2 regions of the Paenibacillus sp. 481 genome follow, and region 2 is predicted to be linked to the other one. Evidence: a T-box and tRNA genes for the amino acid it is inferred to sense, from the RefSeq annotation. Region 2 holds a T-box; the other holds one or more tRNA genes.
The links. The T-box of region 2 lies ahead of leuS (leucine--tRNA ligase). A T-box ahead of a tRNA ligase gene usually reads a tRNA of that ligase, here a tRNA-Leu.

Region 1: it encodes a tRNA-Leu, which carries the amino acid that the T-box ahead of leuS (leucine--tRNA ligase) is inferred to sense. The anticodon was not compared.

Annotation. Positions count from the first base shown of each region.
Region 1 is NZ_CP075175.1:3,354,741-3,363,019, forward strand. Features, by position in the region: gene KIK04_RS14885 (LLM class flavin-dependent oxidoreductase) at 1-923, opposite strand, end outside; gene KIK04_RS14890 (nitroreductase family protein) at 1,148-1,795, opposite strand; gene KIK04_RS14895 (winged helix-turn-helix transcriptional regulator) at 2,017-2,376, shown strand; tRNA gene KIK04_RS14900 (tRNA-Leu) at 2,408-2,493, shown strand; gene KIK04_RS14905 (helix-turn-helix domain-containing protein) at 2,700-2,855, shown strand; gene KIK04_RS14910 (phosphatidylinositol kinase) at 3,521-3,760, opposite strand; gene KIK04_RS14915 (bifunctional cytochrome P450/NADPH--P450 reductase) at 4,283-7,492, shown strand; gene KIK04_RS14920 (phosphotransferase) at 7,822-8,279, shown strand, end outside.
Region 2 is NZ_CP075175.1:851,278-859,556, reverse strand. Features, by position in the region: gene aroE (shikimate dehydrogenase) at 1-565, shown strand, start outside; gene yhbY (ribosome assembly RNA-binding protein YhbY) at 649-951, shown strand; gene KIK04_RS03550 (nicotinate-nucleotide adenylyltransferase) at 969-1,577, shown strand; gene yqeK (bis(5'-nucleosyl)-tetraphosphatase (symmetrical) YqeK) at 1,549-2,115, shown strand; gene rsfS (ribosome silencing factor) at 2,190-2,537, shown strand; gene KIK04_RS03535 (CvfB family protein) at 2,534-3,679, shown strand; gene KIK04_RS03530 (class I SAM-dependent DNA methyltransferase) at 3,732-4,493, shown strand; T-box leader at 4,603-4,852, shown strand; gene leuS (leucine--tRNA ligase) at 4,972-7,410, shown strand; gene comER (late competence protein ComER) at 7,425-8,249, opposite strand.

The DNA.
Region 1 (8,279 bases), 2.5 Mb from region 2:
ATTACAGCTTCATTGATATTAAATTGCTCGTCGTGTTGACGGAGTGTATCTGCTACTTCTTTTGCGCTTCCTACAAGGAATCGACTACGGTTGTGCTGAATACGCATTTTATCCATTTCCGTATAGGAATAATTCATTGCTTCTTCTGGCGACAATATTTGAAAAGGAATTCCTTTTTCTAAGAACAATAAATTCAAATCTAAACTAGCTGCATGATACTCAGCTTCTTCAGATGTTTGTGCCGCCATCACGAAATAACCTACATTGACTTGTGGGGTAGCCATGATTTCTGATGGCGTGAAATTGGTGCGATATGCATCCAGCATCGAAGCTGATAATTGCCCGCTAATAAATTGCGCATATGAATAGCCGATACCGAATCGTCCTGCTTGGGCAGCACTGCTTCCGCTTGAGCCTAATAACCACACTTCTGGTAGTGGAGCACCCGCAGGAGCAGCCAATGTACGCTTATACACGCTATCATCGGGAATATTTTCAGTCATCAGCATGATGGTGTCTTTTAGTTTATCGTATTGGTTATCCATCTTGGGCTGCCTGCCCTCATGCAAAGCATAGGTAGACATCCGATCGCCGCCAGGTGCACGGCCGACGCCAAAATCAATTCGATTTGGATACAACGTCGATAAGGTCTTAAACACTTCTGCCATTTTTAATGGTGAGTAGTGCATAAGCATGATTCCACCTGACCCGACACGAATCTGATTCGTGACGGATGCGATATGAGCAATCAAGATTTCAGGTGATGCACTAGCTATATTTTCAGATCCGTGATGCTCGGAGTACCAGATTCGGTTATATCCTAATTGGTCAACTAATTGAGCCAACTCAATCGAGTGTTGTAACGTTTCAGCAGAAGTCTGTCCATCTGAAGTTGGTGTTTGATCCAAGACGCTTAATTTCATAATATAAACCTTCTTTCGTTATTATTATAGATACACAATATCCACGATTAGATGAAATAGAAAAGCGTACAGAACGTGCTAATGCCTGTGCTATACGCTTTGCTAAAACATCCTTCTAAGGAACCGTTATTTGCGCTGTTGACTTCTGTTGACTCAGATGAGCGTAAGGTAACGGCTCCTTATTGTATGAAGAATGTCTTATAGTCGAATGATTCGAATGGAGATTAGAGCTTGCCATTCCAAGTTGTTACTTCGTCAACACCCAATCTCACCGTTGGGAACCCTGGTTGCGCTGCTTTACCCACTGGAATCATAATGACGTTGACCAAATGGTCTGGCACATTAAACTCTTTGCGGAATTGTTCAGTACTATAGCCGAGCATAGGTACCGTATCATAGCCTCTCGCTTTTGCTGCGAGCATCAACTGCATCGCTACGAGACCACCGTCAAGATTGTGCCATTCTCTTTTTGTTTGTTCACTTACAGAACCGTAGTAACCCTCTACACTGCTGTTAATTCTGTCTTTAATTTCTGTCGTCATATAACCAGCATCTACAGCTCTTTGATTGATTTTATCAGCGTTCTCCACGGTATAAGCGTCCATATCACCCAATATCACAATGACTGCGGATGCATCAGCTACTTGCTGTTGTCCCAAAGCCATTGGAAGCAGCTTTTGTTTAAGAGCTGGGTCTGTAAAGACCATAAAACGCCAAGGATTTAGGTTCGTTCCACTCGGAGCAAGCATAGCTTCTGCAATAATTTCTTTGATTTCTTCGTCAGACATCTTGAACGAAGGGTCAAACATGCGCACCGAACGGCGGTCCTTGATTACGTCATAAAAATTTGCATTACGATTAACTATTTTCATATTTGAAATACCTCCAACATGTATTTTGTATAATGATAATGAACTCATTATGGATGAGTCATTTTGATGTTAGCCTCTCGCGCTCACTCCATATAAGTTGCTTACGAGACTTATTATGTTATAGTACGGAGATAATGAAAAGTACGCACTTTTTTGTGATATAGACACCTTTTTGTACGATAGGCACGAAAAAGTACCTATAAAAAAGAAGAGGGATTCGTATGGAGAAGCAATATAACAACCGAATAGAAGTCGTTTTAGAGGTTATCGGGGGCAAATGGAAAGCGCATATTTTGTATCACTTAGCTAGAGGCCCCATTCGAACAGGAGAATTAAAACGGTTGGTAACGGGGATCACCCAAAAAATGCTGACCGAACAATTAAAAGAGCTTGAGCAAGATGGATTGATTTCGCGGAAAGTATACAATCAAGTTCCGCCAAAAGTTGAGTATTCACTTACGGAATATGGTGAGTCGTTGAAAGAGGTGTTGAAGGTGCTTTGTGATTGGGGCGGAGAGTATATTAAGTACAAGTATCCGAATGGTGAGGTTGTCGTGAGAAATAGTGAGGGTGATATTTAATTACTATGTATAGGCGGCCTTATGGTTCTGAGCGGTAGTGGTGAAATGGTAGACACGCTATCTTGAGGGGGGAGTGGGTGTATACCCGTGGAGGTTCGAGTTCTCTTTACTGCGCCATAATATTTTAAGCGATTTATAATATCGAACTTAGAAGGTGTGCACAGAGGCACACTTTTTTTTGTTCTCATTTTGATTATTTGCATCTAAAACCTTTTTCCTCTAAATAAGCGTAATTAAACAAAATATGGTTTACACGTATGTAGGTTGATGGTAAGAACGACTGAATGTATTAATCTGGAACTTATCTGTGGGAAGGTGATAACGTGAATCGTGAAACGACACCTTTGGGAGAACTGCTGCAACAATACAGGTTTAAAGCAAATCTGTCTTTAGCTAAATTAGAATCATTGGTTAAAATATCTAAAGGTGGATTGTCCAACATTGAAACTGGGGAGCAGATCGCGAATAAAAGATTGTGAAGTAATAATTTCATTTAAATGGAAAATAGTACTTGGTCTACATGATAAGTAACACAAGTGGATTGATCTATTAAGGAGTCTAACAATGATTGTCGTCAGGCTCCTTTTCTGTGTCCATTATGTATGTTTAAAATCGTTTATTTCAGAATACTTGAGTCGTACTTTCCATTGCCCGAAGATTTTTTAAATTTTTATCTATCACAAACGGCTTTAGACCATTTTCGAATGTCGGATGTACGGGAGAGATTGAAATTTTCTCAATCGATGACATCATTCAATGGAACAAACCATACGATCATCCCTCACGGATTATTGTTGCCTGCATCATTGAGGATAATATCATCATCGACCTGAATGATGTAGCACAAGGAAAGAATACATGTATTTGACAGAAGGCCCGTGCCATTTCGATCTTGCTCGTTCATTGTTTTGTGATTTCCAAACTTGGCTAGATAGATTTGTAATAAACTCCGCAAGGAGGGGATTTCAGGAACAATTCGGTGGCTCCTGAATGACATTATAGTTTGCAATTTTACAATCAAAAACATTGTGCATGTGTGTTAATCGGAATGAACCTAGAATGCATACATATCTCTACAAAATGAACATTACAGGGCCGGAATGAAAATGTAGGGATATGAATAAATCATACCCCGCGCGATTTATTAGAAGAAGAACGGAAGTAAGAACAAAGACGCAATAAACGGGAAGGGAAAACGGCGTTGAATAAAACGGCGTCTCGGAAAGAAGCCAGAATGAAATCCGAATTGTCTGGAGCTACCTTGCATCGGATTCATCATTTCATCGGTAGGAATTGCAAGTATGACATGATCTTGACCGACGTGTGCGATGAAGCCATCATGCTTATTACCGTCATGGGTTTGGATACCAACATATTTGTTCATGCAGGTCCTGCAAAGTTGATTTAAGTAATTTGAATCCATAACCAACCTCCTAGATTGTTGTGACTACAGCAATAGTCTATTGTCGTTTAAATTAGGTGGTCACGGCTAATGTCTATGAGCTGGCTGGTTAAATTAACTTAATAAATCTATGAGATTTGTAGAGCCCATCTTGGTATATGGGTTTTTTTGTTATTCGAGTCCAAATTTATGGATGAGCCAGTCTAATTCTGGTTTTTTAACGGGTGTACCAAACATGCAAACGAAGAGGAGTTCCACTTGTTTTTGGCCGCGAAGTTCTTCACTATAACCACTAAATGTCATGTCATAAATCTCCCTTCTATTTTTTCCTAACATAGTTCTACAATTACCGCAAAAGACCTGTTCCCGTTTATTCCCTCAAGCTCGCTCATTCAATAATCGGTGTGTGATTGGATATTTTAGTGCCTGTTCTCAAATAGTAACAAGGATGAAGAAATCGTCTATAGCTTAGAATCTGTTCAGGAATAGGAAGGGTTTGAGCGCATGTCACAACCTACAATCCCACAGCCGAAGTCGTTCGGTCCATTGGGCAATTTGCCGCAACTTAATCTCGAAGCACCTGTGCAGTCCTTGATGCGATTAGCGGAGGAATACGGGCCTATATTTCGCTTGGAATTGCCAGGAGGAAGAAAGGAAGTTTACATTTCAGGTCATCAATTGGTGGAAGATGCTTGCGATGAGTTGCGGTTTGATAAACGAATATGGGCGCCGCTGCAAAAAGTAAGTGCCTTTACCGGAGACGGCTTGTTCACGAGTGCGACTCAGGAACCGAATTGGCAGAGGGCGCACCATATTTTACTGCCCAGCTTCAGCCAGTTGGCGATGCGCGGCTATCATGAGATGATGGTCGACATTGCTGTGCAGCTTGTTCAGAAATGGATGCGCTTGAATCCGGATGAAAGTATCGACGTGGCGGAGGATATGACGCGTTTAACGTTGGATACGATCGGGTTATGCGGTTTCAATTACCGCTTCAACAGCTTTTATCGCGAACAATCTCATCCGTTCATTACGAGCATGACACGCGCATTAGATGAAGCGATGAGTCAATTGCAGCGACTGGGCATCCAAGATAAGCTGATGGTCATTACGAAACGCCAGTATCAACATGATATTCAAGCGATGTTCTCACTCGTAGACAAGATCATTGCCGAGCGGAGAGCACAAGGGCAGTCGGGCAGTGACGGCGATGATCTACTATCTCATATGTTGAATGGCAAAGACCCGGATACGGGTGAAGGGCTGGACGACGAAAATATTCGTTATCAGATTATTACGTTTCTCATTGCTGGACATGAAACGACGAGTGGATTGCTGTCGTTTGCGCTGTATTATTTACTAAAACATCCTGACAAGTTGAACAAAGCCTATGAAGAAGTGGATCGTGTCCTCACAGATGCGATACCTACGTATAACCAAGTACGTGAGCTTACCTACATACGTATGATTCTGAACGAATCGCTGCGTCTATGGCCGACGGCTCCTGCATTTGCCCTCTACGCGAAGGAAGACACGATGTTGGCGGGACAATACCCGATGAAGCAAGGGGATAGTGTCAATGTGTTAGTTCCGGTGCTTCATCGTGATCAAGCCGTGTGGGGAGAGGATGTTGAAGCGTTTCGCCCTGAGCGGTTCGAAGATATCAGCCAAGTACCGCATCATGCGTTTAAGCCGTTCGGTAATGGACAGCGTGCTTGTATCGGTCAGCAGTTCGCGATCCAAGAAGCTGTTCTCGTGCTAGGGATGGTGTTGAAGCATTTTGAGATTATTGACCATACGAATTATCAGTTAAAAGTAAAGGAAACGTTGACCTTGAAGCCGGACGGTTTCACGATGCGTGTTCGTTCGCGGAGTAAGCATGGGCTGATCGTTGCGCCAGCCGACGGTGCTGCATCAGCCTCTGGTGTGGCTTCTGATTCGGCTTCTCCTGCGCCTAAAGATGCTCTAGTTTCCACGAGTCGAGTGGATGCTCATCATACGCCGCTGCTCATTCTCTACGGTTCCAATCTGGGGACAGCAGAAGGAATAGCACGGGAATTAGCGGATATGGCTCGTTATCAAGGGTTCAAGACGGAGGTCGCGCCACTGAATGTTTGGGCCGCCAAGCTCCCGAAGGAAGGCGTTGTTCTCATTATATCTGCCTCCTATAATGGCAAGCCACCAAGCAATGCACGCGAGTTTGTCGAGTGGCTTCAGGGAGCAGATGCCTCCGAATGTGAAGGCGTGCGCTATGCAGTCTTCGGCTGCGGGGATCATAACTGGGCATCCACGTACCAAGAGGTGCCGCGCTTTATTGATGAGCAGCTTGCAGCTAAGGGGGCGACACGTCTTACGAAGCTCGGCTGCGGGGATGCGAGCGGCGATTTTGAGATTCAGATCGAGCAATGGCGCGGGCAGCTCTGGCAAGATGTCATGGCAGAGCTTGGCTTACAAGTGAATGAAGATGCCGTTAAGGAAACGAGCAATCTAACCGTTCAATTCGTAAGCAGCATCGTTGGTAGTCCATTGGCACAATCATACGAAGCGATCAATGCCAAGATTGTGGAGAACCGTGAGCTGCAAAGCTCAGATAGTGGTCGTAGCACTCGCCATCTAGAAATTGCGCTCCCCGAAGGAGTCAGCTACAGCGAAGGGGACCACATCGGTGTGCTGCCTCTTAATCGGCAGGATGTGGTTAAGCGAGTGCTGCGTCGTTACCGACTCAACGGCAGCGATCAACTCATTTTAAGTGGCACAGGTAGAAGCGCGGCACATCTACCTTTGGAGCGGCCCGTCAGCTTATTTGAATTGTTGAGTCACAGTGTCGAGCTGCAAGAGGCGGCGAGTCGTGCCCAATTGCGTGAGCTTGCTTCATATACGGTCTGTCCGCCGCACAAGCGAGAATTGGAGGCTTTATTGGAGGAAGATGCCTATAAGGCCCACGTGCAAAAGAAGCGGGTGACCATGTTGGAGCTGCTGGAACGTTACGAAGCTTGTGAGCTTCCATTCGAACGATTTATCGAGTTGCTGCCGCCGTTGAAGGCAAGGTACTATTCGATTTCCAGCTCCCCTCGTGTCCGTCCGGATCAGGCTAGCATTACGGTTGGCGTTGTACGTGGCCCTGCATGGAGCGGCGAAGGGGAATATCGCGGCGTAGCTTCGAACTATTTGGCGGAGCGGCAGAGCGGAGATTCGATTGTGCTTTTCGTGCGCACGCCGGAATCGGATTTCCAGCTGCCGCAAGATACGGCGACGCCGATTATTATGGTCGGACCGGGTACAGGCGTGGCTCCGTTCCGCGGCTTCCTACAGGCACGGCGCGTCATGCAGCAGGATGGGGGGCAGCTTGGCCCTGCTCATTTGTACTTCGGTTGCCGCAGCGAGTGCGATTATATTTATCGTGACGAGCTGGCGCAGTATGAGCGCGACGATATCGTAACGCTGCATACTGCGCTTTCTCGTGTGGAGGGCAAGCCGAAGACGTATGTGCAGCATCTTATGGAGCAGGATGGAGAGCTGTTGATTCACATGCTTGATCAAGGTGGGCACTTGTATATATGCGGTGACGGCAGCAAGATGGCGCCAGATGTAGAAGCGACGCTGAAGCGAGCGTATGAACAGGTTCATGGGGCAAATGCGCAACAGTCGGCAGCTTGGTTGGAGCGGCTGCAAGATGAGGGGCGCTATGCGAAGGATGTATGGGCGGGGATTTAAGTACAACATTTAAGACTAATTTCTAATTCTAGTGTGCTCATCAATGTGATCAGGGCTATTTACGTTTCTTTATCACTTTGATTATGTGTAATCAATTAAGCTAAGCATCAAAAAAAAGCCTTTGGAATGACCTCCAAAGGCTTTGTGCTTGTCTGTGGATAACTTTTTTTATCGAGACCCTATTCAACATCATAACAGAGCGTAAAGAAACAGTCTATACTTTTGTTGGGATTTTTAATAAAGTTAGGTAGCCGGCAAAAAGAGAAGAAACGGAGTGTTGATGCGTGGAACTTTTTTGCCACCTCAAGCAAGCTGATTTACAGGATTATGTGGAAAAAGTATTGGGAACGGGTTATTTCGTCGCGAATGTAACGAAAATGCATGGCGGTGCCCAAAAGGTTGTCTACAAAATAGATTGTAGCAATGGGTTCTCCTGCGTTCTGTATGTATGGGATCTGACGATGAATTATTTTCAAGAAGAAATAGCAAACCGTGATATTAATGAACAATCTTACGGGAGTCATTTATTTGAACGGAACAATCAATTTTTAATAGAACGAGGGCTGCAAACGCCTGCTCTTTATGATTTGAATAAGGAAAGAAACCGTTATCCCTTTGATTATGCGCTCGTTGAATATGTAGAAGGGCAAAAGGCGGAAGTCTATTTCGATCATCCTGATGCACATGTTCAAGATAAAGTGTTTCAGCGGTTAGGAGATATGCTCACGGTTATGCATGGCAACGAAAGTGATAGATATGGCAAGTTGAATCATAACGCAACGAACAC
Region 2 (8,279 bases):
GCCGAACTTGGCACAGGCACGCATCTTGATTATCGGGGCTGGCGGAGCGGCGCGTGGGATTGCCTATGCGTTGCTGCGTGAAGGCTGCACGCGGTTGTACATTGCCAACCGAACGATAGAGCGGGCTAACATGCTAGTCGACGACTTGGCAGGTCTTGCAGGCGTGCCTAGCGTTCCGAGCTTTTCGGGTGCATCGCCCTTGCCACCTACATCAGCCTCTGTGGGAACACCCGTGTATGTTGATGCAATTGCACTTCACGATCAGCCTGCTATCGATCCAGAGCAGATCGACCTAGTCATCCAGACGACTTCGGTCGGAATGCACCCGAACGTGGACGATTTGCCTTTTACAGCAAGCTGGCTTAGGCCCCATATGATCGTAAGTGATATTATATACAATCCGTTAGAAACAGCTATCCTGCGCGAAGCTAGGCGTATTGGCTGTCGCACGCATAGCGGACTAGGCATGTTCATTCATCAAGGTGCGATTGCACTGGAAATGTGGACGAATCGCAAAGCACCGATTCAGGTGATGCGGGATACGGTATTACAAACATTACAATGATACAAACATTAACATGAGTCTACAAATAGGTGCGTCATCACTGACGTAACCTATCGTATATAGACGGACAGGAAGGTTTTACTATGTTAACAGGAAAACAAAAGCGCCATTTGCGCTCGCTTGCGCACCACCTTCAACCTATTTTTCAAATCGGCAAGGGCGGTCTAAACGATCAGCTGGTTCGACATATTGAAGAGGCGATCGAAACGCGCGAGCTTATGAAAATCTCGATTTTGAACAACAACACAGATGACCGTCACGAGATGGCAACTGAACTAGCGAACCGTGCTGATGCGGAGCTTGTACAAGTGATCGGAAAGACAATCGTCTTGTACAAAGAGTCGCGCGAGCATAAAGAAATTATTTTGCCAAAAGCGAAAGCGTAAGTCAGGAGGCATTGCGAATGCGCCAAATCGGTATCATGGGCGGGACATTCGATCCGATTCATATCGGACATCTTTTTGCAGCCGAATGTGCGCGAGAAGATGCGTCGCTGGATGAAGTATGGTTTATGCCTACACGTGTGCCGCCGCATAAGCCGAAGCAGCCGACGGCTTCTCCGGAGCAACGTTTGGAAATGGTAAAGCTGGCTGTACATGCCAACCCCCATTTTCATGCAAGCGACTGGGAACTGGTTCGATCAGGTAAATCATACACGTATGATACGGTGACCGAATTACAGACTGCCTATCCAGATGTACAATTTTCGTGGATTATCGGTGGCGACATGGTCGCTTACTTGCCCAAATGGCATCGGATAGATGAGCTTATGCAGCGTATTCGCTTTGTCGGCCTACACCGGCCAGGAACAGAATGGGACACGTCAACATGGCCGATAACGTGGCAAGAGCGCCTAACGATAGCGCGAATGCCGCAAATGGACATTTCTTCAACGGCGATTCGTGAACGGCTAGCGAATGATCAATCCATTCGTTATATCGTTCCTGATACGGTCGTACAATATATGGCAAGGTGGGGATTGTATGAAGCTAAATCGCGAACAATTGATTGAATCGGTCAAGGCGCAAATGCCAGCTAAGCGATGGACCCATACAGAAGGCGTTATGATTACAGCCGTTCAGCTTGCTGAACGTTTCGGAGCTGACCCTGCCAAGGCAGAACTAGCTGCTATTTTGCATGATGTAGCTAAATATTGGCCGATTGAAAAAATGGAACGGATCATGCGTGAACACAGCGTCGCTCTTGAGCTGCTGGATCACGATAAGCCGCTCTGGCACGCACCTGTTGGTGCCTATGTGGCGGAGACCGAGTATGAGGTTACAGATGAGGAAGTGCTGGATGCGATTCGCTACCACACTTCTGGACGTGAAGAGATGACGCTTCTGGATAAGATCGTCTGCCTTGCTGATTATATCGAACCGGGACGTGATTTTCCGGGCGTCGAGCATATCCGCGAACGAGCGGAGCACGATTTAGATGCAGCGCTGATGGCGGGCTTTGATTCGACCATTACGTTCTTAATTTTGCAGCAGAAATCAATTTATCCTCTTACTGTAATGGCGCGGAACAGCTTAGTGAAGCAAAAGTAAAAGATTTCGATCAAGTTCGATCAAGATAATGAACATAAAAATCATATAGTGGAACATTTTTGGGAGGTTTATTAATGGCGTTGAACTCAAAACAACTCATGGAATTGGCCGTTGATGCGGTAGAAGATAAAAAGGCAATGGACGTAGTCGTGCTCGATTTGCAAGGTATTTCACTAATCGCGGATTACTTTGTTATTTGTCACGGTAATTCAGACACGCAAGTCCAAGCGATTTCAACTGAAATTCGCAAGCGTGCTCACGAAGCAGGTATGTCTGTTCGCGGAACAGAAGGCTTTAATTCTGCACGTTGGGTACTGAATGACTTGGGAGATGTCATTGTTCACGTATTCCACCGCGATGAGCGTGAATATTATAACCTTGAAAAACTTTGGTCGGATGCGAAAGTTGTTGAATTGGCATGACGTTTGCTGCAGGAAAAGTACAACAATTAATAATCGATCGTGAAAAATCACCTTACGGTTATTTTTTGACGGATGGGGAGCAGGATGTACTGCTTCACTACACAGAAGTTACGGGTGAGGTAGAGCCGGGCGACAAGGTCGACGTATTTTTGTTCTTCGATACCGAAGACCGTCTCGCCGCTACGATGAAGCGTCCGCTATTGACGCTAGGAGAAGTGGCCCTGCTGAAAATTGCTGACTTCCACCCCCGCTTCGGTTACTTTCTCGAAATGGGCATCGGTCGTCAACTGCTGCTGCCGATTAGTGAATTGCCCGAGCTGAAAGATCTTCATCCTAAAGTCGGCGAGAGTGTCTATGTGAAAATGGCGCTCGACAAAGTCGGTCGTCTTGTTGCCAAGATTGCCGGCGAGCTTGATATGGATCAGCTTGTGTTTCATGCGCCTTATGCTTGGCGCAATACGTGGCATGAAGCGACGGTATATCGCGCACTCCGAATGGGTACGTTCTTTATCGTGGACGGAGGCCCGCTCGGCTTCGGTGCGATTGGCTTCCTGCACGAATCGTTGCGCCCGCGTCCGCTTCGTGTTGGAGAGCGTGTGCGTGTACGTATCTCGCACGTCCGTGAAGACGGCCGTGTAAACGTCACGTTGGCGGAACAAAAAGAAGTCGGCATGGACAAAGATGCGGATCGTCTGTTCCGCGCACTTAAGGAGCGCCCGAATGGGGCGATGCCTTATTCGGATGAGAGTCCTGCTGACGTCGTGAAGCAGCGCTTTGAGATGAGCAAGTCTGCCTTTAAGCGTTCGCTTGGCCGTTTACTAAAAGCGGGAGTCATCGTGCAAAAGGGCAGCTGGACGGAGCTTACTCCTGCCGGAGCTGCCATGGATTCAGAGCAGTTGGCTGATGTGCTGAAAATCATGCAATCAGAGCCGCGCAAGCCGAAAGAATTGGGTGCAGATGGTGCAGGTGGTACACAGCCATCTGGTGCGGGGAATGCAAGAAATGCCGGGGATGTTGCTAGCAGTTCGAATGTTGCGCACGAAACGAACCGGAATACGCAACGTGATGACCTAACAGCAAGAAAGCCTAATCCGTCATCTTCGCCACGGCCTTCTCGCCCTTCTCGCCCTTCGTTTAAGTAATTACGGACGGTATGACAGGCAAAGTGGATAGACAGGGAGAGTGCAGAGCATGATGGAATCATACGGTCGCTTTGCGACAGTATACGACCGTCTAATGGCAGACATGCCTTATGAGCAGTGGGTATCTTTCGCGACAGAGGCTTGGCACCGTTACGGTAGCGGCAAGCCAACGACCGTCGTTGATCTCGGCTGTGGCACGGGTAATGTAACACTGCCGCTTGCGGCAAGTGGCTATCAGCTGACAGGCATCGATCTATCAGAAACGATGCTTGCTATTGCACGCGACAAATATGATTCGGCAGCCCCAAGCAGAGGTACGGTGCAATGGGTATGCCAAGATATGCGCGAGTGGGCTGTGCCAGAGCCAGTCGATGCAGTCGTGTCCTTTTGTGATTGCCTGAACTATGTGACGGAACCGGACGATGTGAAAAAAGTGTTTCAAGCGACGTACAATCAATTGCGTGCAGGAGGAACATTCGTCTTTGACGTCCATCATGTGCGGCAATTTGAGCAGTATGCGGAGACGCAGCCATTTGCTTATGATGAGGGTGACGTTTCTTATATTTGGTTTTGCGACTATGATGAGGAGCTAAGCCAAATTCAACATGAGCTGACGTTGTTCGTCCAAGATGAGGCCAGCGGTATGTACGAGCGTATTGACGAAAGTCATACCCAGCGTGCTTATGACCTTGAATGGCTGCGCACTAGCTTGGCAGAAGCAGGGTTTACGGAAGTGAACGTGTTTGCCGACTTTAAGTGGGCAAGCCCTGATGAACAATCACATCGATTGTTCATCGTTGCGGTGAAGGCTTAGCGCTGCACGCTTAATCTTGTGTACAGCCCAGGTGACTAGTGTCGTATTGGCGCGGTTACGCATATTGACAATGGTTACGTAATTTCATATGATATAACTACTTTAATTTGCAAAGACCGTGAAGAGGAGCAGTAGCTTTCCTGAATTTAACCAGAGAGCCGACGGGTGGTGCGAGTCGGTAAGGGATGGAAGTGAACTCGCCTTGGAGTTGCGCGATGGATGCGTGATCGTTCTAGCTTGAACGATGGCGTTTACATGGTGACGTATGACCCGCGTTAAGGGTGTCGAGTGAACAGAGGTAAAGCATACCGCTGTTAACTAGGGTGGTACCACGGGAAACGATGCCTCTCGTCCCTAGCCTATGCGCTAGCGATGAGGGGCTTTTTTATGCATTAGTAGGTATATACCTGACAAGTTATGCTTTTTTTAGGCTAATAATCTTACTACATGATTACGCGCAAATTTAGGAGGCCCGTCTATGAGTCAAGAAATGAAGCAGACGCACGGTTATCAACCGCAAACAATTGAACCAAAATGGCAGCAGTATTGGGATGGAAATAAGACCTTCGCTACAACGGAAGAAGACAAGCCGAAGTTCTACGCGCTCGATATGTTCCCATATCCATCAGGGTCTGGATTGCACGTTGGTCACCCAGAGGGATATACAGCAACGGATATCGTATCACGTTACAAACGTATGCGTGGTTACAATGTTCTCCATCCGATGGGCTGGGATGCATTTGGTCTTCCAGCAGAGCAGCACGCATTAGATACAGGTGAACATCCACGTGATATTACGGTAAAGAACATTAACAACTTCCGCCGTCAAATTAAATCACTCGGTTTCTCTTATGATTGGGATCGCGAGCTTAGCACGACTGATCCTGAATATTACAAGTGGACGCAATGGATATTTGTCCAACTGTACAAGCGCGGTCTTGCTTACGTGTCAGAGGCACCAGTGAACTGGTGTCCGGCACTTGGTACTGTACTTGCGAACGAAGAAGTAATCGATGGTAAATCGGAACGTGGCGGTCATCCTGTCATTCGTAAGCCGATGCGCCAATGGATGTTGAAAATTACAGCTTACGCGGACCGCTTAATCGAAGATCTCGATGAGTTGGACTGGCCTGAAAGTCTTAAAGATATGCAGCGCAACTGGATTGGTAAGTCGAAAGGCGCTGAAGTACGCTTCGCCATTGATGGACATAGCGAAGAACTCGTTGTCTTTACAACACGTCCAGATACGTTGTTCGGTTCAACGTATTGCGTTATTGCGCCTGAGCACGATTTAGTGGCACGCATTGCAACATCTGAGCAAAAAGCAGCTATCGAAGCTTACCAGGAGCAAGCATCCCGCAAGAGTGATCTTGAGCGCACGGATTTGGCAAAAGACAAATCAGGCGTATTTACGGGTGCATACGCGATTAACCCAGCAAACGGAGCTAAGTTGCCGATCTGGATCGCGGACTATGTGTTGGCAGGCTACGGAACAGGCGCTATCATGGCGGTTCCAGGTCACGATGAGCGTGACTGGGAGTTTGCGAAGCAGTTCGACTTGCCTATTGTGGAAGTCGTTCAAGGTGGCGATGTAACGAAGGAAGCTTATGCAGGTGACGGAGAGCATGTAAATTCGGAGTTCCTGAACGGCATGACGAACGAAGCGGCTATGGCTAAAATGATCGAGTGGCTTGAAGCAGAAGGCAAAGGTCAAGGCAAAATTACGTACCGTTTGCGTGACTGGTTGTTCAGCCGTCAACGCTATTGGGGCGAGCCGATTCCGATCATCCATCTGGAAGATGGCACGATGAAGACAGTGCCAGAGTCCGAATTACCGCTCGTATTGCCTGATATCGACGCGATTCGTCCTTCTGGAACGGGAGAATCTCCACTTGCAAACGTGACGGATTGGATTAATGTCATCGATCCTGAAACGGGTATGAAAGCACGTCGTGAAACGAACACGATGCCGCAATGGGCTGGAAGCTGCTGGTACTATTTGCGTTATATCGATCCGAAAAATAACGACGAAATTTGCTCGAAGGAATTACAGCAAAAATGGCTTCCGGTTGACTTGTACATCGGCGGCGTTGAGCACGCGGTATTGCATTTGTTGTATGCACGCTTCTGGCACAAAGTGCTGTACGACTTGGGTGTTGTCGCAACGAAAGAGCCGTTCCAAAAGCTCATTAACCAAGGTATGATTCTCGGCACAAACGGCGAGAAAATGTCTAAATCCCGCGGTAACGTCATCAATCCGGACATTATCGTAAACGAGTACGGTGCAGATACGTTGCGCATGTACGAAATGTTTATGGGGCCGCTTGAGGCGACTAAGCCTTGGAATACGAATGGCGTCGAGGGCATGTATCGTTTCCTAAGCCGCATTTGGCGTCTGTTCGTGTCCGATAACGGTCAATTAAATGAGAAAATTTCCGATGCGCCAGCAGACGACGCATTTGTGCGTACATGGCACAAAACGGTTAAGAAAGTAACAGATGATTTTGAAGGGCTGCGCTTTAATACAGCAATCAGCCAACTTATGATCTTCATCAACGATGCGTATAAAGTAGACGTGCTGCCACGCAAAGCGATGGAAAGCTTTGTTCAATTGTTGTCCCCGCTTGCTCCGCATATTGCGGAAGAGCTGTGGACGCGTCTCGGCCATACAGGATCGATTACGTATGTAGCATGGCCAACATACGACGAGGCGTTGACGATTGATGCTGAAGTCGAAGTTGCTGTACAAGTGAACGGTAAACTTGCCGGTCGTATCAAGCTGGCTGTTGATGCGGACGAAGCAGCAATGCAAGAAAAAGCGATGTCCCTGCCGAACGTTCAAACTGCTATCGCAGGTAAGACCGTTCGCAAAGTCATCGCGGTCAAAGGCCGCCTCGTCAATATTGTAGTCGGCTAATAAGAAGTGTTCCATTATTCATCGTTAAATTGAGCGTGGACTTTTTGTAAGTCCTCCTCATATTTCGCATGAGTGACCTGGATGAGCTGGTGAAATACACCTGCTAGCTCTCTGTCCAGCAAGCGAAGCGCCTCGGCGGTTATGCCGCCGGGGACCGCTACGCGCTGCTGCAATTGCTCAAGCGTCAAACCTCCTTCGGTTAACAGCTTGCCTGTTCCTAACACCATTTCACACGCGAGCCGCGCGGCCTCTTTTTCATCAATACCAGTCTCACTAACTGCTGCTTGAACCCATTTTTGTAAAAAAAACGCTACAAATGCCGGACCACAGCTTGATAAATCAGACGATATACGTGTAAATTGCTCGGATACTTGTTGAGGGCTACTGATGGACATCATCAATTGTTCTAGTAGCAATCTATCCTCTGTTTTAATTTTTTTGCCGTACATACATAGGGATGCACCGCTCCAAACATAGTTCGTGATGCTCGGAATAATTTTGGCAACCTTACAGTTTAAGCGACTTTCCAAATGTTTAATGAGCACAGGGCTTGTAATCGAAACAACAATTAGATCCGGATGAACAACGGTTTTTATTTCATCAATCACGTGTTTGAATTCTAATGGCTTTACGCAAAGAAACACAATCTGGCTATGTTGTGCGGTTTCTGCATTGCTGCGCGAGACGATAAGGCCAGGATGAATGGCTGCGAGTTGCTCCACCTTATCGCTTGTGCGGTTGCTGGCAATGATTTGCCTTGGTTCTAATGCTCCTGATCGAATAAGCGCTTCGATGAGCGTTGAACCCATGCTACCCGTACCTATAAACCCGACTTTCACGAGCTGTTCCTCCTTGTTAGTGAGCCGTTT